3 regions of the Streptomyces sp. SID5464 genome follow, and region 1 is predicted to be linked to each of the others. Evidence: riboswitches for the same ligand, from Rfam matches in the RefSeq annotation. Region 1 holds a riboswitch; each other region holds the start of a gene.
The links. A riboswitch is a leader RNA that binds a small molecule or an ion and turns the genes downstream of it on or off. The one in region 1 is predicted to bind thiamine pyrophosphate.
Positions count from the first base shown of each region.

Region 2: it holds a riboswitch for thiamine pyrophosphate, as region 1 does, so the genes downstream of both, GTY47_RS30775 (thiamine ABC transporter substrate-binding protein) here and thiC (phosphomethylpyrimidine synthase ThiC) in region 1, are expected to answer to the same signal.
Region 3: it holds a riboswitch for thiamine pyrophosphate, as region 1 does, so the genes downstream of both, thiO (glycine oxidase ThiO) here and thiC (phosphomethylpyrimidine synthase ThiC) in region 1, are expected to answer to the same signal.

Region 1 is NZ_WWIQ01000022.1:546,321-554,123, forward strand. Features, by position in the region: gene GTY47_RS18055 (SsgA family sporulation/cell division regulator) at 1-80, shown strand, start outside; gene GTY47_RS18060 (YibE/F family protein) at 183-1,931, opposite strand; TPP riboswitch at 2,004-2,193, shown strand; gene thiC (phosphomethylpyrimidine synthase ThiC) at 2,186-3,970, shown strand; gene GTY47_RS18070 (membrane protein) at 4,061-4,927, opposite strand; gene GTY47_RS18075 (metallophosphoesterase) at 5,111-6,202, opposite strand; gene GTY47_RS18080 (LacI family DNA-binding transcriptional regulator) at 6,483-7,595, opposite strand.
Region 2 is NZ_WWIQ01000061.1:61,248-69,050, reverse strand. Features, by position in the region: gene rpsB (30S ribosomal protein S2) at 1-241, shown strand, start outside; gene tsf (translation elongation factor Ts) at 415-1,251, shown strand; gene pyrH (UMP kinase) at 1,436-2,194, shown strand; gene frr (ribosome recycling factor) at 2,359-2,916, shown strand; gene GTY47_RS30790 (phosphatidate cytidylyltransferase) at 2,916-4,043, shown strand; gene GTY47_RS30785 (SRPBCC family protein) at 4,206-4,652, shown strand; gene rlmN (23S rRNA (adenine(2503)-C(2))-methyltransferase RlmN) at 4,721-5,827, shown strand; TPP riboswitch at 5,882-5,988, shown strand; gene GTY47_RS30775 (thiamine ABC transporter substrate-binding protein) at 6,113-7,150, shown strand; gene GTY47_RS30770 (iron ABC transporter permease) at 7,126-7,803, shown strand, end outside.
Region 3 is NZ_WWIQ01000001.1:27,921-35,723, forward strand. Features, by position in the region: gene GTY47_RS00140 (deoxyribonuclease IV) at 1-438, opposite strand, end outside; gene pknB (Stk1 family PASTA domain-containing Ser/Thr kinase) at 498-2,432, opposite strand; gene GTY47_RS00150 (thiazole synthase) at 2,538-3,335, opposite strand; gene thiS (sulfur carrier protein ThiS) at 3,338-3,538, opposite strand; gene thiO (glycine oxidase ThiO) at 3,535-4,704, opposite strand; TPP riboswitch at 4,702-4,813, opposite strand; gene GTY47_RS00165 (hypothetical protein) at 4,869-5,219, shown strand; gene GTY47_RS00170 (FAD-dependent oxidoreductase) at 5,252-6,493, shown strand; gene GTY47_RS00175 (Rv2175c family DNA-binding protein) at 6,571-6,936, shown strand; gene thiE (thiamine phosphate synthase) at 7,290-7,803, shown strand, end outside.

The DNA of each region.
Region 1 (7,803 bases):
AGGAGGGGTCGCTCGCCGACTTCGACGCCCATCTCGACGAGGCCCTGGACCGCATCCTCGCGGAACAAGGCGCCGGCTGAGGCATCCGTCGGGCGGCACGGTGGAGTAACGCTTCACCGGATGCCGCCGAGCTGTGCAGGAACGCTTCTCTGTGCGGCGGGGGCTTCGGAGTTCGAGAGGCGTCAGCGCTTGCGGCGCCGGCCCCTCCCCCCGCGTGCCGGGGCCGCGACCGCCTCCGCGGCCGGCTGCGCTCCCGAGCGGTCCGCCGAGACCACCAGTGCCGCCAGCGCCGTGGTGACCGGCACCGAGGCGACCAGGCCGATCGAACCGACCAGCGTGCGCACGATCTCCTCCGCGACCAGCTCGCTGTTGGCGACCGTCCCGACACCGCTCTGCGCGATGGAGAACAGCAGGAGCAGCGGCAGCGCGGCACCCGCGTACGCGAGGACGAGCGTGTTGACGACCGAGGCGATGTGGTCGCGGCCGATCCGGATCCCCGCGCGGTACAGGCCCCGCCAGCCCATGGACGGGTTGGCCTCGTGCAGCTCCCACACCGCCGACGTCTGTGTGACCGTCACGTCGTCGAGCACGCCGAGCGATCCGATGATGACGCCGGCGAGCAGCAGACCACTCATGTCGATCGTCGGGTAGAGCCCGTGGATCAGACCGGTGTTGTCGTCGGTGTTGCCGGTGAGCGCGGCCCAGTCGATGAACAGCGAGCCGAGAACGCCGATCAGCAGCAGCGAGACGAGGGTGCCGAGCACCGCCACGGAGGTCCGGGCGGACAGGCCGTGACACAGATACAGGGCGATGAGCATGATGGCGCTCGCGCCCACCACCGCCACGAGCAGCGGGTTCGAGCCCTGAAGGATCGCGGGCAGGATGAAGAAGTTCAGCACCAGGAAGCTGATGGCCAGTGCGACCAGGGCCATGACACCCCGCAGTCGCCCGACGACCACGACGGCGAGGGCGAAGATGCCGGCGAGCAGCGCCATGGGCAGGCGGCGGTTGATGTCGGTGACCGAGTACTGGAGGTCCTTCGGCGCGGAGGGCTCGTAGGCGACCACGACCTTCTGGCCCTCGTGCAACTGGCGGGACTGGTCCGGCTGGACGATCTCGGTGAAGGTACGGCCCTTGTCCTTGCCGCTGTCGACCCGGATCGTCGCCCGCTTGCAGGTCCCCTTCTCCTGCTGCACAGCGGAGGAACCCTCGGCGGTGGAGGTGTCGCCGGTCGGCGGGACGCCCGAGGCGCCGGCCTCCTTGCAGCTCACCGCCACGACCTTGGTGACCGAGGCCTGCTGCGTCTGCCGGTCGAAGCCGACGCCGGTGCGCTCGTGCGGCGGGGCCCCGCCCGGCCACAGCACGGCGAGACCGACCAGCACGGCAGCGGCGAACGGGATCAGGACCGCCGCGATGACCTTGCGCAGGTGCATCGAGACCGGCGTGGCAGGGCCGTGGCTGTGACTGTGCCCGTGCCCGCCGCCCGGGGCGGAGCCGGGTCCGTTTCCGTGACCGTGCCCGTCGCCGCCGCCGTGGCCGTTGCGCCCACCGTGCCCATGGCCGCCGCCGGGGCCGTGGCCTTCGCCGTACCCGTCGTCTCCGCCGCGCCCGTGGCCTCCGCCGGGCCTGTCGCCTTGTCCGTGCTCGTGCCCGTACCCGTTGCCTCCGCCGGGTCGGTCGCTTTCCCTGGGGCCGGGGCCGGAATCGTGCCAGCTGCCGGAGCCGGCCCCATACGTACCGGCCGGACCGGCCGCACCGGCACCCTGCCCGCTGCCGGGACCTGGCCTGTGCCCCTGCGTCTGCCCCCGGGCAGGCCCGAACCCGCCCCCGGCGGCGAAATCGTGCTCGCGCCCACGGCCGTTGCCGTTGCCGGCGCCGGACCCGCGGGGCGGTTCGGGCGGTGGGTAAGGAGGACGCTGCGTCGTGGTCACCGACCGATCATCGCAAGAACGAGGGGGGCCCTCTGTTCACCGCGCCAGAATTGCCGCTAGCGTGGAGGCACCTTTTGTACACGCGGGAGCTCGGAGCACCGGGCTGAGAGGGCGCTGACCTCCGTCCCAGCGATGTTTCACATGAAACATCACCGAAGTCGAGTGATGTTTCACACGGAACGTCGGCAGACGGAAGCCGCTGCGTCGACCGCCGAACCTGTTACCGGGTAATGCCGGCGTAGGGAGTAGGTCTCATGACCAACAAGGACGCACGCACGCCTGCCTCCGTTCAGGACGAACAGTCCGAGGAGGCCGGGAAGTCCATCGGCTGGCACAAGGCGTACGTCGAGGGCAGCCGCCCCGACCTGCGGGTGCCGGTCCGACAGGTGCATCTCACCAACGGCCAGTCGGTCACGCTGTACGACACGTCGGGCCCGTACACCGATCCGCTCGTCGACACGGACGTCCGCAGGGGCCTGTCGCCACTGCGCGAGAACTGGATCATCGCCCGTGGCGACACCGAGGAGTACGCCGGCCGGCCCGTCCGACCCGAGGACGACGGCATCAAGCACACCTCGCCACGCGGTGGCCTCCGCAACCTCGACGCCGTCTTCCCCGGTCGGCCGCGCCAACCGCGCCGCAGCAGGGACGGCAAGGCGGTCACGCAGCTCGCGTACGCCCGCCGCGGCGAGATCACGCCCGAGATGGAGTACGTGGCCATTCGGGAGAACGTCTCGCCCGAGGTGGTCCGCGACGAGATCGCGGCCGGCCGGGCGGTGCTGCCGGCCAACGTCAACCACCCGGAGATCGAGCCGATGATCATCGGCAAGCGGTTCCTGGTGAAGGTCAACGCCAACATCGGCAACTCGGCGGTGACGTCCTCCATCGAGGAGGAGGTCGAGAAGATGACCTGGGCGACCCGCTGGGGCGCCGACACGGTCATGGACCTGTCCACCGGCCGCAACATCCACACCACGCGCGAGTGGGTGCTGCGCAACTCCCCCGTGCCCATCGGCACCGTGCCGCTCTACCAGGCCCTGGAGAAGGTCGACGGCAAGGCCGAGGAACTGACCTGGGACATCTACAAGGACACGGTCATCGAACAGGCCGAGCAGGGCGTGGACTACATGACGGTCCACGCGGGCGTGCGCCTGCCGTACGTGCCGCTGACGGCCAACCGCAAGACCGGCATCGTCTCGCGCGGTGGCTCGATCATGGCCGCCTGGTGCCTCGCGCACCACAAGGAGTCGTTCCTGTACGAGAACTTCGAGGAACTCTGCGAGATCCTCGCCGCGTACGACGTCACATACTCTCTCGGAGACGGTCTGCGGCCGGGCTCGATCGCGGACGCCAACGACGAGGCGCAGTTCGCGGAACTCCGGACTCTCGGGGAACTCAACCGGATCGCGAAGCGTTTCAACGTACAGACCATGATCGAAGGCCCGGGCCACGTCCCGATGCACAAGATCAAGGAGAACATCGACCTTCAGCAGGAGATCTGCGATGAAGCTCCGTTCTATACGCTCGGCCCGCTGACCACGGACGTCGCGCCGGCGTACGACCACATCACCTCCGGCATCGGCGCCGCGATGATCGCCTGGTGGGGCACGGCCATGCTGTGTTACGTCACGCCCAAGGAGCACTTGGGCCTGCCGAACCGAGACGACGTCAAGACCGGCGTCATCACCTACAAGATCGCCGCCCACGCAGCGGATCTCGCCAAGGGACACCCGGGCGCCCAGGAGTGGGACGACGCGCTGTCCGACGCCCGTTTCGAGTTCCGGTGGGAGGACCAGTTCAATCTCGCCCTCGACCCGGACACGGCACGGGAGTTCCACGACGAGACCCTGCCGGCGGAGCCCGCCAAGACGGCTCACTTCTGCTCGATGTGCGGTCCCAAGTTCTGCAGCATGAAGATCTCGCAGGACATCCGCCGTGAACACGGCGGCACCAAGGCCGAGATCGAGGACGGCATGGCCCAGAAGTCGAAGGAGTTCGCGGCGAGCGGGAACCGCGTGTACCTGCCCATCGCGGAATGATCCGCCCGCACACAGGCCGAGGGCCGGGGACCGGTGGTCCCTGGTCCCCTGGCCCGCGGGAGAGGCCCGGTCCGGGGCACTGCCCGACGGCTACTCCGGCTGGTGTTCCGGCCCTCCGAAGTCCGGGCTCGTGTAGTCCGGGCTGCTGAAGCTCGGCCGCGAGCCGCGGTCGCCGTCGTCCGGGCTGGTGAAACCCGGGCGGTCGTAGCCGAGATGCGGGATGCGGCTGACCGGCGTGGACGGGGCGGTGTGGTGCAGCGCGGCGGCCGCGTTCGGATCGACGAGGGCCTCCCGGAGGAAGGGCACGATGCCGCGTTCCAGCAGGGCCTCGCGCCAGGCCTCCCTGGCCCGGTCCACCTCCCCCTGTGCTTCGCCGTGCGGGCCGCCTTCGGCCGTCGGCTTGTTGCGCAGGGCGGTGATCAGCAGTCCCACCGCGGCGACGAGGATCGCGACCGCTGTCACGGCGCCGAACACCCAGCCCGTGGTGAGCATGGTCCGGGCGAACGTCTGCTCGGGGTTGAGCATCTGAAGGATGTAGCCGACGAGCAGGAAGATCGCCGCGGCGGTGCCGGCCAGGACGGGAGCGAGGACGGCGACGACGGCGACGGCGCCCGCGCCGGCGGTCTCGGCGACCTCGCCCATGGTGGCGGCGAGGCCCGCCGCACCCGTGTCCGGCTCGGAGGAGCCGGTCGCGCGCACGGCCGGTTGGCTGGACGGCGCCGGCTGCCGCTGTTCCTCGCGGACCTTGACGTAGTGCTGGTATTCGGTCGACGCGGCCGCCGTGATGAGCGCGGTGGCGTTCAGCGCCATGGTGCGCAGTTGCTCGGGGTTGAGCCGCTGTCCGACAGCGGCCAGTTCCGGACGGTGTGGTGCGGAGCGCAGCGCCTCATCGAGGATCCGCTCGTATTCCTGGCGGTCCTCGCTCAGCAGGTGCTGCGGAACGCTGTTCATGTGCATCCCCCGATGCTCCGTAGGGCTTGGGGCTCGGCATGCTGACGAGCCGTCGGGCAGAAACGGAGGGGAGCCTGCTACGGATAAGCCGATGGTAGAGCCGTGAAGGTGGGCGGTGACAGGGGGTTTACCGAAATTGGCCCCTCAGCGGTCCGGTCCTGTGACGGGAAACGCCTGCCCGGTGAACGTTCACGTATCCAGCGGCAGTTGCTGGACCAGCAGCTTTCCGGCCATGGTCACGCCGCCGTCCATGGCGATGGCGAGTCCGTCGGCGTAGACGTGCGGCCCCTCGACCACGGGGTCGTTGCTGTCCTCGTCGTCCTCGGAGCCGACCTCGCCCAGCAGATACGGAATCGGGCTGTGACCGTGAACGATGCGGGTGCCCCCGTACGTATCGAGCAGGGAGCGCACGGCGTCCGCGCCGCCCTCGTCACGGAAGGAGAACCGCTTGGTGAACTTGCGGAACAGGTCCCAGACCTCGTCCGCGTCGTTGCGCGTGAGCGTCTCGCGGACGGTGTCGTTGACCTCTTCGATGGAGCGGCCGTAGTCGAGGTAGGCGGTGGTGTCGGAGTGGACGAGCAGGTGGCCGTCGACTTCCTCGACGGCGTCCAGACGGGCCATCCACTGCAGGTGGTGGTCCTGGAGACGGTCCATGTCGGTCTTCTGGCCGCCGTTGAGCAGCCAGGCCGCCTGGAAAGTGGCGGTGCCCGCACCGGAGTTGACGGGAGTGTCGCCGAACCGCTTGGCGCCGAGCAGCAGCAGCTCGTGGTTGCCCATGAGCGCCTTGCAGTAACCGCCGGCCGCGGCGGCCTCGGCGGACAGCCGCATCACCAGGTCGATGACGCCGATGCCGTCGGGCCCGCGGTCGGTGAAGTCGCCGAGGAACCACAGCCGGGCGGTGCCCGCGCACCAGTGGCCGTCGGCGTCGAGGAGGCCCTTCTCCTGGAGGGCCGCCACCAGCTGGTCGAGGTAGCCGTGCACATCGCCCACGACGTAGAGCGGGCCCTGCCCGGTGTCGGCCTGCGGCGCTGCGACGGCCTCGGGGTCGACGGTCACCTGGACGGTGTCGCCCCGGTGGATCACGGGCAGATCGCGCTCGGTCGGCGTGTACCCCTCCGGGTAGGTCTCCTCGGGCGGCGGGGCGACCTCGCCGGGGTGGGCGCTGTGGACGTACGGACCGGTCTCGTGGACGTACGCGGGCACCCGGAAGTCGCGCAGCGTCGCCGTCCGCTCCACCTCGGGTCCCTGACCGGCCCCCTGAGTCATCGACCCCTCCACCATCGCGCCGCATCTGCACCGCATCGGACTGCCTGGTCGTAGCGGCCCGTGGGTGTCGTGGGCCCATCATAGGAATGCGGATCGCGCCATGTGATGACCCAGGGGTGGTGAATCAGAGCAAGAGTCCAGTTCACCGCGGCTTTCGCCCCGATTGAGCCGGGCTTTGACCACCGTGTGACCATCCTCGCTTTCCTTCTCTTCGCGAGAACGATCCCTTCTCTCCGGGGGACCGGCCCCGTTTCTCCCCAGGAAGGCGATCGTCCCTTTACCCGGGTGTACCGGCCTACGTCTCCTCGGGTGACCGCGGCGGGCTGACCGTCGTGCGCGGCGGGCGCCGCTGGGACGACGTGCGCACGATCAGCTCCGTCGGTATCACCTGCTCCACCGGACGGTCCGATTCCACTCCCTCGATGGCGTCGATGAGGAGCTGCACGACCGCCGTGCCGATCCGGCGCGGTTTGAGAGAGAGCGTCGTGATGGACGGCTCGGTGTTGGCGTACACGGTGGACTCGCTGCAACAGACCAGCAGCAGGTCGTCCGGTACGCGCAGGCCGTAGCGCCGGGCGGCGGCGAGCAGGTCGGTGCCGTTCGGGTCGAACAGCCCGTAGACCGCGTCCGGCCGGTCGGGTCGGGCGAGCAGCCGGTCGGCGGCGACGGCGCCCGCGCATGGATCGTGCGCCGGGTAGGCCTCGTACACCGGATCCTGGCCGACGCGCTCGCACCAGCGCAGGTACGCGGTGGTCGACAGGTGGGTGTACGTGTCGGTCGTCGTGCCGGTCAGCAGGCCGATGCGGCGGGCGCCGGCGGCGGCCAGGTGGTCGAGGATGCCGAGGACGGCGGCCTCGTGGTCGTTGTCGACCCAGGCCGTGACCGGCAGCGAGCCGGCCGGGCGGCCGTCGGAGACGACCGGCAGGCCCTGCCGCACGAGTTCGCTGACGACCGGGTCCTGGTCGGAGGGGTCGATGACGACCGTGCCGTCCAGGGCGACGTTCGACCACACGTCGTGGCGGGAGGTCGCGGGAAGGATGACGAGGGCGTAGCCGCGGGCGAGCGCCGCTGAGGTGGCGGCCCGCGCCATCTCGGCGAAGTACGCGAACTCGGTGAAGGTGAAAGGTTCATCCCCGTACGTGGTCACGGTCAGGCCGATGAGTCCCGACTTGCCGGTACGGAGGGTCCGGGCGGCGGCCGAGGGCCGGTAGCCCAGCCGGTCGGCGACCTCACGGACATGGCGCCGGGTGGCGTCCGGGAGCCGGCCCTTGCCGTTGAGGGCGTCGGAGACGGTCGTGATGGAGACTCCGGCGGCGGCGGCCACGTCTCTGATACCCGCCCGGCCCGGCCGACTGCCTCGACGTGAGGTTTCCGCGCGGCTCACCTGGTGCTTCCCTGCTGCTGTCATGGCGAGCCGATAGTAGGGCTCATGCGGTGGGGTAGTGCGGACGCATATGCGCGCGTTGACAGGTACGTTTCTGCATGATCATTGAGCTTCAATTGCCTTGGAAACCAAGGGCGTTGAGCGCTCCCATGCCAGTACGTGACGTGGCGGCCCGCACGGGCCTGCCAAGTGGCCGATGTTGCGAAGAGGTCTCAACTCACCTGCACGGGGG
Region 2 (7,803 bases), on a different contig from region 1:
CGAGGGCCTCATCGCCCGCAGCGGTGTCGCCACCGAGGGCAAGGGCGAGAAGGCCGCGGGCGAGCCGCTGGCCGAGTGGGAGCGCGACCTGCTCGAGGGCGAGAAGAAGGCCGACGAGGCTGCCCCCGCCGCTGAGGCCGCTCCGGCCGCCGAGGCTGCTCCGGCCGCCGAGGCCGCCCCCGCCGCCGAGGCCGAGAAGCCGGCCGAGGGCGAGAAGGCCGCCGAGGCCGAGCAGGCCTGACCCGTCAGTCCGAGTTGACGGCGGGAGCGCCACAGCATCACCAGCGCTTCGGCGCGGTGAAGTCCGCTCCCGCCGTTCACCCGTAGGTCAGCGGCAGGACAGCGCTTCCTGCCTCCATGGGAGCGCACCGCAGATCTTCGATCTTCCAGACTTCGAGAGAGATTCACAGACTCATGGCGAACTACACCGCCGCCGACGTCAAGAAGCTCCGTGAGCTCACGGGCGCCGGCATGATGGACTGCAAGAAGGCGCTGGACGAGGCCGAGGGCAACGTCGAGAAGGCCGTCGAGGCGCTCCGCATCAAGGGCCAGAAGGGCGTCGCCAAGCGCGAGGGCCGTTCCGCCGAGAACGGTGCCGTCGTCTCGATCATCGCCGACGACAACTCCTCCGGTGTCCTCGTCGAGCTGAAGTGCGAGACGGACTTCGTCGCCAAGGGCGAGAAGTTCCAGGCCGTGGCCACGGCCATCGCCGAGCACGTCGCCAAGACCTCCCCGGCCGACCTCGAGGCCCTGCTCGCCTCCGAGATCGAGGCCGGCAAGACCGTCCAGGCGTTCGTGGACGAGGCCAACGCCAACCTGGGCGAGAAGATCGTCCTGGACCGCTTCGCCCAGTTCGCCGACGGCTACGTGACGGCGTACATGCACCGCACGATGCCCGACCTGCCCCCGCAGATCGGTGTCCTCGTCGAGCTGGACAAGCCGAACGCGGAGATCGCCAAGGGCGTCGCCCAGCACATCGCCGCCTTCGCGCCGAAGTACCTCTCCAAGGAGGACGTCCCGGCCGAGGTCGTCGAGTCCGAGCGCCGCGTCGCCGAGGAGACCACCCGCGCCGAGGGCAAGCCCGAGGCCGCCCTGCCGAAGATCGTCGAGGGCCGCCTCAACGGCTTCTTCAAGGACGCCACGCTGCTCGGCCAGCCCTACGCGCTCGACAACAAGAAGTCCGTCCAGAAGGTCCTGGACGAGGCCGGTGTCACCCTGAAGCGCTTCTCGCGCATCAAGGTCGGCATCTGAGTCAGTACCGCGATCGACGCCCGAGCCCGATAGGGTCGGCAGCAGTCGTCCGGGTACGCCGTCACAGGGGTGGCGGACGACAGCAGATCTGACGAGGAGGCCATTGCCGTATGGGATGCGAACCACGCCCCACCGGCAATGGCCTTCTTCGTATGTGCAACACGTGAAAGAGGCGGGATCCCCCATGACCACGAAGGCCCAGAAGAGCGACGATGGCAAAGTGCGCGGCCGGTTTCTGCTGAAGCTGTCCGGAGAGGCCTTCTCCGGCGGTGGGGGCCTGGGCGTCGACCCCGACGTGGTGCACAAGATCGCCCGCGAGATCGCGGCCGTCGTGCGCGACGGTGCGCAGATCGCGGTCGTCATCGGCGGCGGCAACTTCTTCCGCGGTGCCGAGCTCCAGCAGCGCGGCATGGACCGGGCCCGCTCCGACTACATGGGCATGCTCGGCACCGTCATGAACTGCCTGGCCCTCCAGGACTTCCTGGAGAAGGTGGGGGTGGACTGCCGGGTGCAGACCGCCATCACCATGGGCCAGGTCGCCGAGCCCTACATCCCGCTGCGCGCCGTGCGGCACCTGGAGAAGGGCCGCGTGGTCATCTTCGGCGCCGGTATGGGCATGCCGTACTTCTCCACCGACACCACCGCCGCCCAGCGCGCCCTGGAGATCGACGCCGAGGCGCTGCTGATGGGCAAGAACGGCGTGGACGGGGTCTACGACTCCGACCCGAAGACCAACCCGGACGCGGTGAAGTTCGACCACCTCGGCTACGGCGAGGTCATCACGCGCGACCTGAAGGTCGCCGACGCCACGGCCGTGACGCTGTGCCGCGACAACAAGCTCCCTATCGTGGTCTTCGAGCTGCTGGCGGAGGGCAACATCGGGCGTGCCGTCAAGGGTGAGAAGATCGGCACGCTGGTGGGGGACCCCGGCAGCCGGGACTGAGACCGAGAACAACCCCGTCCGGGGGACGGACGGGACGGAGCCGGGCCGGGGGATGGACAATGTTCCGCCGGTCGGGAACCGTGCAGGAAGAAGACGCGACGCAGCCGGCCGCCGCCCCACATGGAACCGCAGCCGGGCCTACTCAAGACACGCAGGAGCAAGTGGTGATCGAAGAGACCCTCCTCGAGGCCGAGGAGAAGATGGAGAAGGCCGTCGTGGTCGCCAAGGAGGACTTCGCCGCGATCCGCACCGGCCGTGCGCACCCGGCGATGTTCAACAAGATCGTGGCCGAGTACTACGGTGCGCCGACCCCGATCAACCAGCTGGCCTCGTTCTCGGTGCCCGAGCCGCGCATGGCCGTGGTGACCCCGTTCGACAAGAGCGCGCTGCGCAACATCGAGCAGGCCATCCGTGACTCCGACCTGGGCGTCAACCCGAGCAACGACGGCAACATCATCCGGGTGGTGTTCCCCGAGCTGACCGAGGAGCGCCGCCGCGAGTACATCAAGGTCGCCAAGAGCAAGGGTGAGGACGCCAAGGTCTCCATCCGCTCCGTGCGCCGCAAGGCCAAGGACGCCATCGACAAGCTGATCAAGGACGGCGAGGTCGGCGAGGACGAGGGCCGCCGTGCGGAGAAGGAGCTCGACGACACCACCGCGAAGTACGTCGCGCAGGTGGACGAGCTCCTGAAGCACAAGGAAGCGGAGCTGCTCGAGGTCTGATGAACGACTCTTCCTGGGGGGCGCCGCCACAGGCCGGGTACTGGGGGCCCACCGACCAAGGGCATGGCCATGGGCACGCCCACAGCCCTGGCCATGGGCACGTCCAGGGAGCCGCTCCGGCGGGTCCCGCTTACGATGCGCATGAAGCGCCTCAGACTCGCCCCATGCCCATCGTGCCCGACGGAGCCGAATACGGCGGAAACCAGGATGACGACCGGGGGGCTGCTCGGCTGAGCGGCTCCCCGGTCCGAAACGAGACGAAGCCGGAGCCCATGCCCGACGCCGTAGAGCCGGCACCCGAGCCGCAGAAGAAGAGCGCGGGTCGCGACCTGAGTGCCGCGATAGGGGTCGGGGTCGGGCTCGGCGTGGTGATCGTCGCGTCGCTGTTCGTCGTCAAGGCCGTGTTCGTCGGCGTGATCGCGGTCGCCGTCGTGGTGGGCCTGTGGGAGCTGACCAAGCGGCTGGACGAACGCAAGGGCATCCGGGCCCCCCTCGTGCCGCTCGCGCTCGGCGGTGCCGCGATGGTCGTCGCCGGGTACGTCCGGGGCGCCGAGGGCGCCTGGGTCGCCATGGCGCTCACGGCACTGGCCGTGCTCGTGTGGCGCATGACGGAACCGCCCGAGAACTACCTCCGGGACGTCACAGCGGGCGTCTTCGCGGCGTTCTACGTGCCGTTCCTGGCGACGTTCGTCGCGATGATGCTGACGGCGGACGACGGGCCGCAGCGGGTGCTCACGTTCCTGCTGCTCACGGTCGTCAGCGACACCGGTGCCTACGCGGTCGGCTGGCGCTTCGGCCGGCACAAGCTCGCCCCGCGCATCAGCCCCGGCAAGACCCGCGAGGGTCTGCTCGGCGCGGTCTCCTTCGCGATGGTCGTGGGCGCGCTGTGCATGCAGTTCCTCATCGACGACGGTGCCTGGTGGCAGGGCCTGGTGCTCGGCCTCGCGGTCGCGGTCAGCGCCACGCTGGGGGACCTCGGCGAGTCCATGATCAAGCGGGACCTCGGCATCAAGGACATGGGCACGCTGCTGCCCGGGCACGGCGGCATCATGGACCGGCTGGACTCGCTGCTGCCGACGGCTCCGGTGGTGTGGCTGTTGCTCGTGCTCTTCGTGGGGTCGGGCTGAGGCGATTACGGCTTTCACGGCCCTTGCGGCTTCTGTTGCGGCTTCCGCAGCCTTTACGGCGAGCTCCCGTCCGATGTCGGCGGGGGCTCGCTGTCGTTGTGCGGGGTGCCTGCGACGTCACCAAGTGGGACGATTCAGGTGTACGTCGCAAAGGGGAGCAACATGTCCAGTATTCGACAGAGCATCGATGTCGACCGGCGTCCCGAAGATGTGTACGACTACCTCATGGACGCCCCGCGGCTGCCGGAGTGGCAGCTGAGCGCCGTGTCCGCGGAACGACTTGACGAGGGGCCGTTCGGCGTCGGCTCCCGGATGCGGGTCACCCGGCACGTCGGCCGCCGGATCATGCCGATGACCATGGAGGTCACGGAGTACGACCCGCCGCACAGCTGGGGTATGCGAGGTGTCGACGGCCCTGTCCGGGCACGGGTGCACGGCGAGGTCGAGCCGTTCGACGAGGGGCAGCGCTCCCACGTGACGATCGAGATCGACTTCGAGGGCCACGGCGTCGGCAAGGTCCTCGTCCCGCTCGTCGTACGCCCCCAGGTCCGCAAGGAACTGCCCCGCAACGAGCAGCTCCTCAAGGACCGGCTGGAGCACGCGGGGTAGTCGGCTGAGGGCAGGCGAAGGGCAGCGGTCGCAGGTCACCCAAATCGATCTGCGACACTGGTTGAGCCATGCCTAAGCCCGGAGAACTCACTTTCGTCGCCCCGCGCGGAGCCAAGAAGCCGCCGCGGCATCTCGCCGACCTCACTCCTGCCGAGCGCAAGGAGGCCGTTGCCGCTGTCGGGGAGAAGCCGTTTCGTGCCAAGCAGCTCTCGCAGCACTACTTCGCGCGGTACGCGCACGATCCGGAGCAGTGGACGGACATTCCGGCCGGCTCCCGCGGTCGGCTCCAGGAGGCGCTGCTTCCCGATCTGATGTCCGTCGTGCGGCATCTGTCGACCGACCAGGGCACCACGCGCAAGACGCTGTGGCGGCTGTTCGACGGGACGCTCGTCGAGTCCGTGCTGATGCGCTACCCGGACCGGGTGACGATGTGCATCAGCTCGCAGGCCGGGTGCGGGATGAACTGCCCGTTCTGTGCGACCGGGCAGGCGGGGCTCGACCGGAACCTGTCCACCGCCGAGATCGTGCACCAGATCGTGGACGGTATGCGGGCGCTCAGGGACGGCGAGGTGCCGGGCGGCCCGGCGCGGCTCAGCAACATCGTGTTCATGGGCATGGGTGAGCCGCTCGCCAACTACAACCGGGTCCTCGGCGCCATCCGGCGGCTGACCGACCCCGAGCCCGACGGGCTGGGGCTCTCGCAGCGCGGGATCACGGTCTCGACGGTCGGTCTCGTCCCGGCCATCCACCGGTTCGCGGACGAGGGCCTCAAGTGCCGCCTCGCGATCTCGCTGCACGCCCCCGACGACGAGCTGCGCGACACCCTCGTCCCCGTGAACACGCGGTGGAAGGTGCGCGAGGTCCTCGACTCCGGGTTCGAGTACGCGGCGAAGTCCGGGCGCCGACTGTCCATCGAGTACGCGCTGATCCGGGACATCAACGATCAGGCCTGGCGCGGTGACCGGCTCGGTCGCATGCTCAAGGGCAGGCCCGTGCACGTGAACCTGATCCCGCTCAACCCGACGCCCGGCTCCAAGTGGACCGCCTCGCGGCCCGAGGACGAGAAGGCGTTCGTGGAGGCGATCGCGGCCCATGGTGTGCCGGTGACGATCCGGGACACCCGTGGTCAGGAGATCGACGGGGCGTGTGGTCAGCTCGCGGCCACCGAACGGTAGTCTGACCGGCGTAAGCACACCCGCATACTCCGCACCTGCATATCCGACACCTTCATATTCCGACAGGGGAGCGCCACAGCGCTGAGAGTGCGGCACACGGCCGCAGACCCTCCGAACCTGGCCCAGGTCATTCTGGGTAGGGAGATCGGTCTCCACTCGAGCTGTTGCGCCCTGCCCGGGATTCCCAGAGATCCCGGGCAGGGCCGCGTCTTCTCCTGGTCCTCCAGGAGGAATCCAGTGAGCATCACCACAAAGCGGCTGACGGCGGTGGTCGTCGGTCTCGGCATGGCCGGCACACTCGCCGCGTGCGGGTCGTCCGACGGCGGCCAGGGGTCAGGCGACTCCAAGACCGTGACCCTCGTCAGCCACGACTCGTGGGCCGCCTCGAAGGACGTCATCGCGGCCTTCGAGAAGCAGTCCGGCTACAAGGTCAGGGTCCTCAAGGACGGCGACGCCGGGCAGGCCGTGAACAAGGCCATCCTGACCAAGGACAACCCGCAGGGCGACGTCTTCTTCGGCGTCGACAACACGCTGCTGTCCCGCGCCCTCGACAACGGCCTGTTCCAGCCGTACGAGCCGAAGGGCTCGGACCGGATCGCGCCGGAGTACCGGGCGGACCAGGGCAAGCACCGGGTCACTCCGATCGACACGGGTGACATCTGCGTCAACTACGACAAGAAGTACTTCGCCGACCACAAGCTCGACCCGCCGCGCAGCTTCGACGACCTGGTCAAGCCCCAGTACAAGAACCTCCTGGTCACCGAGAACGCGTCGACCTCCTCGCCCGGCCTGGGCTTCCTGCTGGGCACCGCCGCGAAGTACGGCGACGCCGGCTGGGAGGGGTACTGGAAGAAGCTCAAGGCCAACGGCGCGAAGGTCGTCGACGGCTGGGAACAGGCCTACAACGAGGAGTTCTCCGGCTCGGCCGGCGGCAAGAAGGCCAAGGGGGACCGGCCGCTCGTCGTGTCGTACGCCTCCTCGCCGCCCGTCGAGGTCGTCTACGCCGACCCGAAGCCCAGCACCGCACCGACCGGGGTCGCGCAGGGCACCTGCTTCCGGCAGGTCGAGTACGCCGGGCTGCTGAGCAACGCCAAGAACAGCAAGGGCGGCAAGGCGTTCCTCGACTTCCTGATCAGCGAGCGGTTCCAGGAGGACATGCCGCTCAACATGTACGTGTACCCGGTGCGCGAGGGCGCCCAGGTCCCCCCGGAGTTCGTGAAGTACGGGCCGCAGGCCAAGGACCCGGAGACCATGGACCCGGCGAAGATCGCCGACAACCGTGACCAGTGGGTCAAGTCGTGGACCTCACTCGTACTGAGGTAACCGTCCGCAGGGACCGGCGCGGGAGCGCGGCGCGGCTCGGGCTCATCGCCGTGCCCGTCGCGTTCTTCGCCGTCTTCTTCGCCTACCCCGTCGCCGCGATCGTCGCGCGCGGCCTGAAGGTCGACGGGGTCTGGCGGTTCGGGCGGATCGGCGAGGTGCTGGCGCAGTCCGACGTCCGGCACGTGCTGTGGTTCACCACCTGGCAGGCGATCGTCTCGACGGCACTCACCCTGCTGGTCGCGCTGCCCGGCGCGTATGTCTTCGCGCGCTTCGACTTCCGCGGCAAGCAGGTCCTGCGGGCCGTGGTGACCGTGCCGTTCGTGCTGCCGACGGTCGTCGTCGGTACGGCGTTCCTGGCGCTGGTCGGGCGCGGCGGACTGCTCGACGAGCTGTGGGGCGTGCGGCTGGACACCACCGTGTGGGCGATCCTGCTCGCGCACGTCTTCTTCAACTACGCGGTCGTCGTCCGGACCGTCGGCGGGCTCTGGGCGCAGCTCGACCCGCGGCAGGAGGAGGCCGCGCGGATGCTCGGGGCGTCGCCGCTGAGGGCCTGGCGGCAGGTCACGCTGCCGGCGCTCGCGCCCGCCGTGGCCGCCGCCGCGCTCATGGTCTTCCTGTTCACCTTCACCTCCTTCGGTGTCGTCCAGATCCTC
Region 3 (7,803 bases), on a different contig from region 1:
GTGGGTCAGCTCGTCGAGCAGCGGCAGCAGATGCTCCCGGACCTGCTTCAGCGCCACCGACCGCTCCCGGCCGCCGGTCGCACTGCCGGTGTGCACGACCACGCCCAGCGCCCCGATCTCCCGCCCGCGGCGCAGCGAGTGCCGCAACGACTCCACCGACCGCTCCACGGTCGCCTCGGTGTGCGAGCCGAAGTTGATCAGGTAGGGGGCGTGCACGTACGCCGGGATGGACTCGGCCTCGCACGCGGCGCGGAACGCCTCGTCCTGCTTCGGATTGCCGGCCGGAGTGGCCCAGCCGCGCGGGTTGGCGACGAAGACCTGGACGGTCTCGGCCTTCAGGTCACGGGCGTAGGTCAGGCCGACGGAGTGGAGCCCACCGGCCACCGGGACGTGGCCGCCCACGGGGTTGCGGGGGCGGCCGGACAGCTGATTGTTCACCCGTTCAGGGTGTCATGCGTCCGGCCCTGCCCCGTCCACGGGCTCCCTGCCCGCATCCGTCACCTGATCTTGATGGTGATCGTCGAGCCCTTGGGCGCGGTCTCCCCGCCCTTCACGGACTGGTCCTTCACCGTGTCGCCGAACAGGCCGAGCAGTCCGCGGTCCTCGTCGACCTGGAATCCGGCGCTCTTCAGCTCCCGGGTGGCGTCGTCGACGCTGTCGCCGACCACGTCCGGGACCTCGATCATCTCGGGGCCCTTGGACACCGTCAGCGTGATCGTGTCGCCCTCGGCCGCCCGGCCGCCGGGGTTCGGGCTCTGCTCGGCGACCTGGCCCTTGTCGAACTCGGAGGAGGTGACCCGCTCGGCGGCGACCTTCACCTTGAGACCGGCGCCCGTCAGCTCGGCCCTGGCGTCGGCCAGGTCGTCACCGGTGACGTCGGGGATGTCGATGGGGCTGCCCTTGCTGACGACGAGCGCGACCGCCGTGCCCGCGCGCACCTTGGTGCCGTCCGCCGGCCGTGCGGAGATCACCGAGCCCTTGGGCACGTCCTCGCTGAACTCCCGGGTGACCATGCCCGGCTCCAGCCCGTCCTCCTTCAGCAGGGACCGCGCCTTCTCCAGCCGCTGACCCTCCAGGGCGGGCACCCGTACGTTCTGCGGGCCGTCGGAGATGGTGAGGGACACCGAGTCGTTGCCGCGGATGCGTGTCCCGGCCTTCGGGTCGCTGCTGATGACCGTGCCGCGCTCCACGGTGTCGCTGTAGGCGTGCTCCACCTTGCCGAGTTCCAGCCCGGCGTCCTGCAGCCGGTCCTCGGCCTGCGCCTGGGTCTTCGCCAGCAGCGGGGGGACCTCGGTGAACTGGCCCGAGTTGATGTACCAGATGCCGGCGCCGAGTCCGAGCACCAGCAGGACGGCGGCGACGATCGCCATCGGGCCGCGCCGGGGCCCCGAGCGGCGCCGGGACGGCGGGGGCGGCGGGGACGCGAAGCGGCTCGTGCGGTTCAGCGCGGCCGCGGACCCCTCCTCGTCCTCGTTGACGGGCAGCGGGCGCGGCGTGGCGAGCGCCCGGGGGATCACGCTCGTACGGTCGTCGGCGTTGTCGTGGTCCGCCGCGAGCGCCTGCGGCGGCACGGCGTCCAGCTGCTCCACGGTCAGCCGGCCGCGCCCGTCACGGACCTGCGCGAGCAGCGCCACCGCGTCGTGCGGGCGGATGTCCGGGGTGCGGGCGGTCGCCGAGGCCACCATCTCGTCCAGCTCGTACGCCAGACCGGGCACGGCGGCCGAGGGCGGCGGGACGTCCTCGTGCAGATGCTTGTAGAGGATCACGGCCGGGGAGTCCCCGTCGTGCGGCTTGTCGCCGGTGAGCATCTCGTACAGCATCACGCCGCACGCGTACACGTCGACGCGGGGGTCGGCGGTGCCGTTCTCTATCTGCTCGGGGGCGAGGTACGAGACCGTGCCGAGCACGGTGCCGGTGGTGTTCGTCACCGTGTCGACGGCCCGCACCAGCCCGAAGTCGGCGACCTTGACCCGGCCGTCGTCCCCTATCAGGACGTTCTCGGGCTTCATGTCCCGGTGCACGAACCCGGCGCGGTGCGCGGCGCCCAGCGCGGCCAGCACCGGCTCCAGGATGTCCAGGGCGGCACGCGGCTGCAGTGCCCCGCGCTCGCGCAGCACGTCCCGCAGGGTGCAGCCCGCGACGTACTCCATGGCGAGGTAGACGTAACTGCCGTCGGTGCCCTGGTCGAAGACCTGCACCACGTTCGGGTGGGCCAGCCGGGCCACCGACTTCGCCTCGCGGATGAAGCGCTCGACGAACGAGCCGTCGACCGCGAGCGAGGGGTGCATCACCTTGAGCGCGAGGACCCGGTCGAGCCGGGTGTCCACGGCCCGGTAGACCGTGGCCATCCCGCCGACGGCGATCCGCGCGTCAATGCGATACCGGCCGTCGAGCACCTGCCCGACCAAGGGGTCCTGAAGGGTCGTGTCCACGCAGGCGAGTGTACGAGCCATGACTGACAGCTCCGTCGCCCCGCCTGCTTTCGGAGCGTGACTGAAGCGGACCTGTGACGTGCGTCCCACGCCCGCTGCCTCCGCTCACTGGAAAGCGGGCCGCTCCGGATCCAGCACGGCCACGCCGTCCATCGGAGACGACGCCTCCGCGAAATGCCGCCGAGGGATGCGTCCCGCCCGGTAGGCCAACCGCCCCGCCTCCACGGCATGCCGCATCGCGTCGGCCATCAGCACCGGCTCCTGCGCCCGCGTCACCGCCGAGGCGAGCATCACACCCGCACACCCCAGCTCCATCGCCAGCGCGGCGTCCGACGCCGTACCGGCCCCCGCGTCCAGGATCACCGGCACGCGCGCGTGCTCGACGATCAGCTGGAAGTTGTGCGGATTGCGAATGCCCAGTCCGGAGCCGATCGGCGAGCCGAGCGGCATGATCGCCGCGCAGCCGACGTCCTCCAGCTTCCGCGCCAGCACGGGATCGTCGTTGGTGTACGGCAGCACCGTGAACCCGTCGTCGACCAGCGTCTCGGCCGCCTCCAGCAGCTCGATCGGATCCGGCAGCAGCGTGCGCTCGTCTGCGATGACCTCCAGCTTGACCAGGTCGGTGCCGAGGGCCTCGCGCGCGAGACGGGCCGTGAGGACGGCCTCACCGGCCGTGAAGCAGCCCGCCGTGTTGGGCAGGACGCGGATGCCCAGCTTGTCCAGGACGGACAGCACCGAGCCGTGCACCGAGGCGTTCACCCGGCGCATCGCGACCGTCGTCAGCTCCGTCCCGGACGCGACCAGCGACCGCTCCAGCACGTCGAGGCTGGGCGCCCCGCCCGTGCCCATGATCAGGCGGGACGTGAAGGACGTACCACCGAGGACAAACGGATCGTCGGCCATGGTCAGCCTCCTTGGACGGCGGTGAGGACTTCCACGCGGTCCCCCTCGGCGAGGGGCGTGGACGGCCACTGGGCGCGCGGGACGACGGTTTCGTTGAGGGCGGCGGCCACGCCGGACGGCGCGGCGGTGAGGGACTTCACGACGGAGTCGAGAGCCGTACCGGGCCGGACGTCCCGGGGCTCCCCGTTGACGGAGATGTTCATGCGGGCTGCTCCGTGAGGGCGGTGGCGGTGCTGAAGCGCTTCGGAGTGAAGGGGCGGGCTTCCTCGGGGAGTTCACCCGTCGTCAGGACGTGCGCCATGGCGTCGCCGGTGACCGGCGTGAGCAGGACGCCGTTGCGGTAGTGCCCGGTGGCCAACGAGAGCCCTTCGAGACCGGTCGGGCCGAGCAGCGGCGCGTTGTCGGGGGAGCCGGGGCGCAGTCCGGCCCGGGTCTCGGTGAGGGGCAGCTCGGTGATGCCCGGGACCAGCTCGTGCGCGTCGCGCAGCAGCTCGTACACACCGCCCGCGGTCACGGTGGTGTCCCAGCCCAGCTCCTCGCTGGTCGCCCCGATGACCAGCTCGCCGCTCTCGCGCGGCACCAGGTAGACATGGCTGCCGCGCACGACCGCGCGCACGGTCCGGCTGAGGAACGACCCGTGCCGCTGCGGCATGGTCAGCCGTACGACCTGCCCCTTCACCGGCCGCACGGGGGGCAGCACATCCTCCGGGACGCCCGCGAGCCGCCCGCTGAGACTGCCCCCGGCCAGCACGACCTGTCCGGCGTCCAGCGGGGTGCCGTCGTCCGTGACGGCACCCGTGGCCCGGTCCCGTACGACGGTGAGCCGCTCCGCCCATGCCCGGTGGAAGACCACACCGGTCCGCTCGCACGCGGCGACCAGCGCCCCGGCCAGCCGCCGCGGGTCGATCTGGTGGTCCCCGTCGACCCGCAGCCCGCCGCGCACGCCCGGCGCGAGCATCGGCTCCAGGCGACGGCACTCCCGCCCCGACAGCCACTGCGATTCCAGGCCCGACTGCTGCTGCAAGGCGTGCAGTTCGCGCAGATGGGCCCGGTCGTCGGCGTCCAGGGCCACGGCGAGCGTGCCGCACCGGCGGTAGCCGAGGTCGTGGCCGGTCTGCTCGGTGAGCTCGGCCGCGAAGTCCGGATAGCGCCGGGCGGAGGCGAGGTTCAGACCGAGCAGGGTCTGCTCGCCGTAGTGCAGTTCCGTGACGGCGGCCAGCATCCCGGCCGCCACCTGTGCGGCTCCGCCGCCCGGCTCCGGGTCCACCACGGCCGTGGCGAGTCCGCGCTGCGCGGCCCGCCACGCGGTGACCAGGCCGATGATCCCGCCCCCGACGACGAGGACGTCTGACGTTCGCGTACGCGACATGGGCGTCCAGCCCCTCCCTTCGCCGGCATGACCCGGATCAGGTTCGTACGGTCGGAGGCCGCCAGCCTCCCTCTCAGCCCGGTGCGTCCGGGCTCCCGCGAGTGCCTTACGTTGGCCACCCACCCTAGCCCGATGCCGTACGCCGCAGTAAGGGAGCCACCGCCATGGCCCGATCCCTCGACGGTCTCGTCCTGGCCCCGGTCGCCGACCAGGCACCCGGCCAGGTGGGGACCCGCACCCGGTTCACGTACCACGAGCAGGACGGAGAGGTCTGGGCCGAGTACTCGGGCGGCGACGTCGTACGCGGACATCTCGTGGGTACCCGGGAGGGCGACAGGCTGGACTTCCGGTACGTACAACTCAAGGGGGACGGGACCACCTCCTCCGGGCACTGCGTGTCGACCGTCGTGGAACTGCCCGACGGGCGGGTGCGGCTGGAGGAGAGCTGGGAGTGGGAGTCCCAGGCGGGCAGCGGGACGAGCGTTGTGGAGCAGGTCACTGCGGATGAGCACTGACTGACGAAATGTCAGTTGTCTATGGTGATCAGGTGAGCGAGCAGACGCAGGAACCAGGTTCGTCCGCGCCGGGGCGCGTGGTCGTGGCGGGCGCGGGCATGGCCGGTGTCCAGACCGCGGTCGCCCTGCGCGAGCAGGGCTTCACCGGCACGGTGAGCGTGCTCGGCGCCGAGCCGCACCAGCCCTACGACCGGCCCCCCCTGTCCAAGGCCGTCCTGCTCGGCAAGGCCGAGGGCTCAGCCTTCGACGTCGACTTCGAGGCCCTCGGCATCGAACTGCGGCTCGGCTGCGAGGTGCTGGGCCTGCGCCCAGGCGACCACGAGCTGGACACCGAGGACGGGCCCGTGCCGTACGACGTCCTGGTCGTCGCGACCGGTGCCGAACCGATCCGGCTGCCCGGGGCGGAGGGCGTGCCGGGCGTGCACCTGCTGCGCACCCTGGACGACGCCGAGCGGCTGCGGCCGGTGCTGGCCCGCCGGCACGACATCGTGGTCGTCGGCGCGGGCTGGATCGGCGCGGAGTTCGCCACGGCCGCGCGCGAGGCGGGCTGCGCGGTGACCGTCGTGGAGGCCGCCGACCGGCCCCTCGCCGGGGCGCTGCCCGCCGAGGTCGCCGCGCCGATGGCCCGCTGGTACGCCGACGCGGGTGCCGTGCTGCGGACGCACGCGCGCGTGGAGCGTGTGGAACCCGGAACGGTGGTCCTCGACGACGGCTCGCGGCTGCCCGCGGGCGCGGTCGTCGTCGGCATCGGCGCCCGTCCGGCCACGGCCTGGCTGTCCGGCTCCGGGATCGAGCTGGGCACGCACGGCGAGATCGTGGCCGACCAGCACCTTCGTTCGTCGGTGCCCGACGTGTACGCGGTCGGCGACTGCGCCTCCTTCCCCTCGGGCCGGTACGGCGAGCGCCTGCTGGTGCACCACTGGGACAACGCCCTCCAGGGGCCGCGCACGGTCGCCGTGAACATCGTCGGCCGGGCCTCGGGGGAGACCCCGGCGGTGTACGACCCCGTGCCGTACTTCTGGTCGGAGCAGTTCGGACGGTTCGTGCAGTACGCCGGGCACCACGCGGCCGCCGACACGACCCTTTGGCGGGGCGACCCGGCCGGACCGGCCTGGACGGTCTGCTGGCTGCGCGGCGACCGGCTGGTCGCGCTGCTGGCGGTGGGCCGCCCCCGGGACCTGGCGCAGGGCCGCCGCCTGATCGAGTCGGGCACGCCGATGAATCCGGCGTTGCTGGCGGACCCGGCGAGGCCGTTGAAGGCGGCGACGGCGTAGCTGTCGAGGCGGGCGTGTCCGCCCAGGTGGGCGGGCCCGACTTCCGACTGTCAGTGGGGGATGGCAGGCTGGTTTCCGTGACCGAGATTGACGCAAAGATCGATGCTCTCGTCCCTGCCTGGCTCACCCTCCCCGACATCGCCGAACAGCTCGGCGTCGAGGTGACGCGCGTGCGGCAGCTGGTCAAGGACGGCCAGCTCATCGCCGTACGCCGCGGTGAGAACCGCGCGCTGCACGTCCCCGCGGCCTTCATCGACGGGGACAAGGTCGTCAAGGGCCTGTCCGGGACCCTGACGCTCCTGCGGGACGACGGCTTCACGGTCGAAGAGATGCTGGAGTGGCTCTTCACCCCCGACCCGAGCCTGCCCGGCACGCCGGCCCAGGCCCTGAGCGAGAACCGCGGCACGGAGGTGAAGCGCCGCGCCCAGGCGCTCGCGGTCTGACCCGACCACGACCGAACAACCGTCCGGTGCCGTGCGAGCGGGGCCGGACCTGAACAAACGCCCGGTGTGTGTGGGCCGGGGCCTGTGCGGTCGACCCGCAAGGTCCCGGTCAGGGGGTGGCTTGTGCCCGGCCGGGGGGGGGAGGCCGACCGGAGTCACCGGAGCGGGCGTTCCGGCGCTTGGGCCCGCCCGCACTTGTACGGTGCCACCGGTGCATCCGCACCCGTGCGCAACGATGGGCCACCTGCGCCCGCACCCGCGCCGGTGCGGAACCATGGGAGCAGCCGCACCTGACGGCGCCGGGGCGCGCACCCCGCACCCGTACGCCACCGACAAACCAGGGGGACACACGCATGGCCGCCACAACTGCCGGCACCGCCCGCGCCCAGCTCGCCGACGCCCGGGTCTACCTCTGCACCGACGCGCGCAAGCGGCAGGGCGATCTCGTGGAGTTCCTGGACGCCGTCCTGGCGGGCGGGGTCGACATCGTGCAGTTGCGGGACAAGGGCATGGAGGCGGCCGAGGAGCTGGAGCACCTGGCCGTCTTCGCCGACGCCTGCGCCCGGCACGGCAAGCTGCTCGCGGTCAACGACCGCGCGGACGTCGCCCACGCCGCCGGCTCCGACGTACTGCACCTCGGCCAGGGCGACCTCCCCGTCCCCGCGGCCCGCGCGATCCTCGGCGACGGCGTCCTGATCGGCCGCTCCACGCACGCCGAGTCCGAGGCCGCCGCGGCCGCCGTCCAGGACGGCGTGGACTACTTCTGCACCGGCCCCTGCTGGCCCACCCCCACCAAGCCCGGCCGGCACGCCCCCGGCCTGGACCTCGTCCGGTACACCGCCGCCCTCGGCACCGACCGGCCCTGGT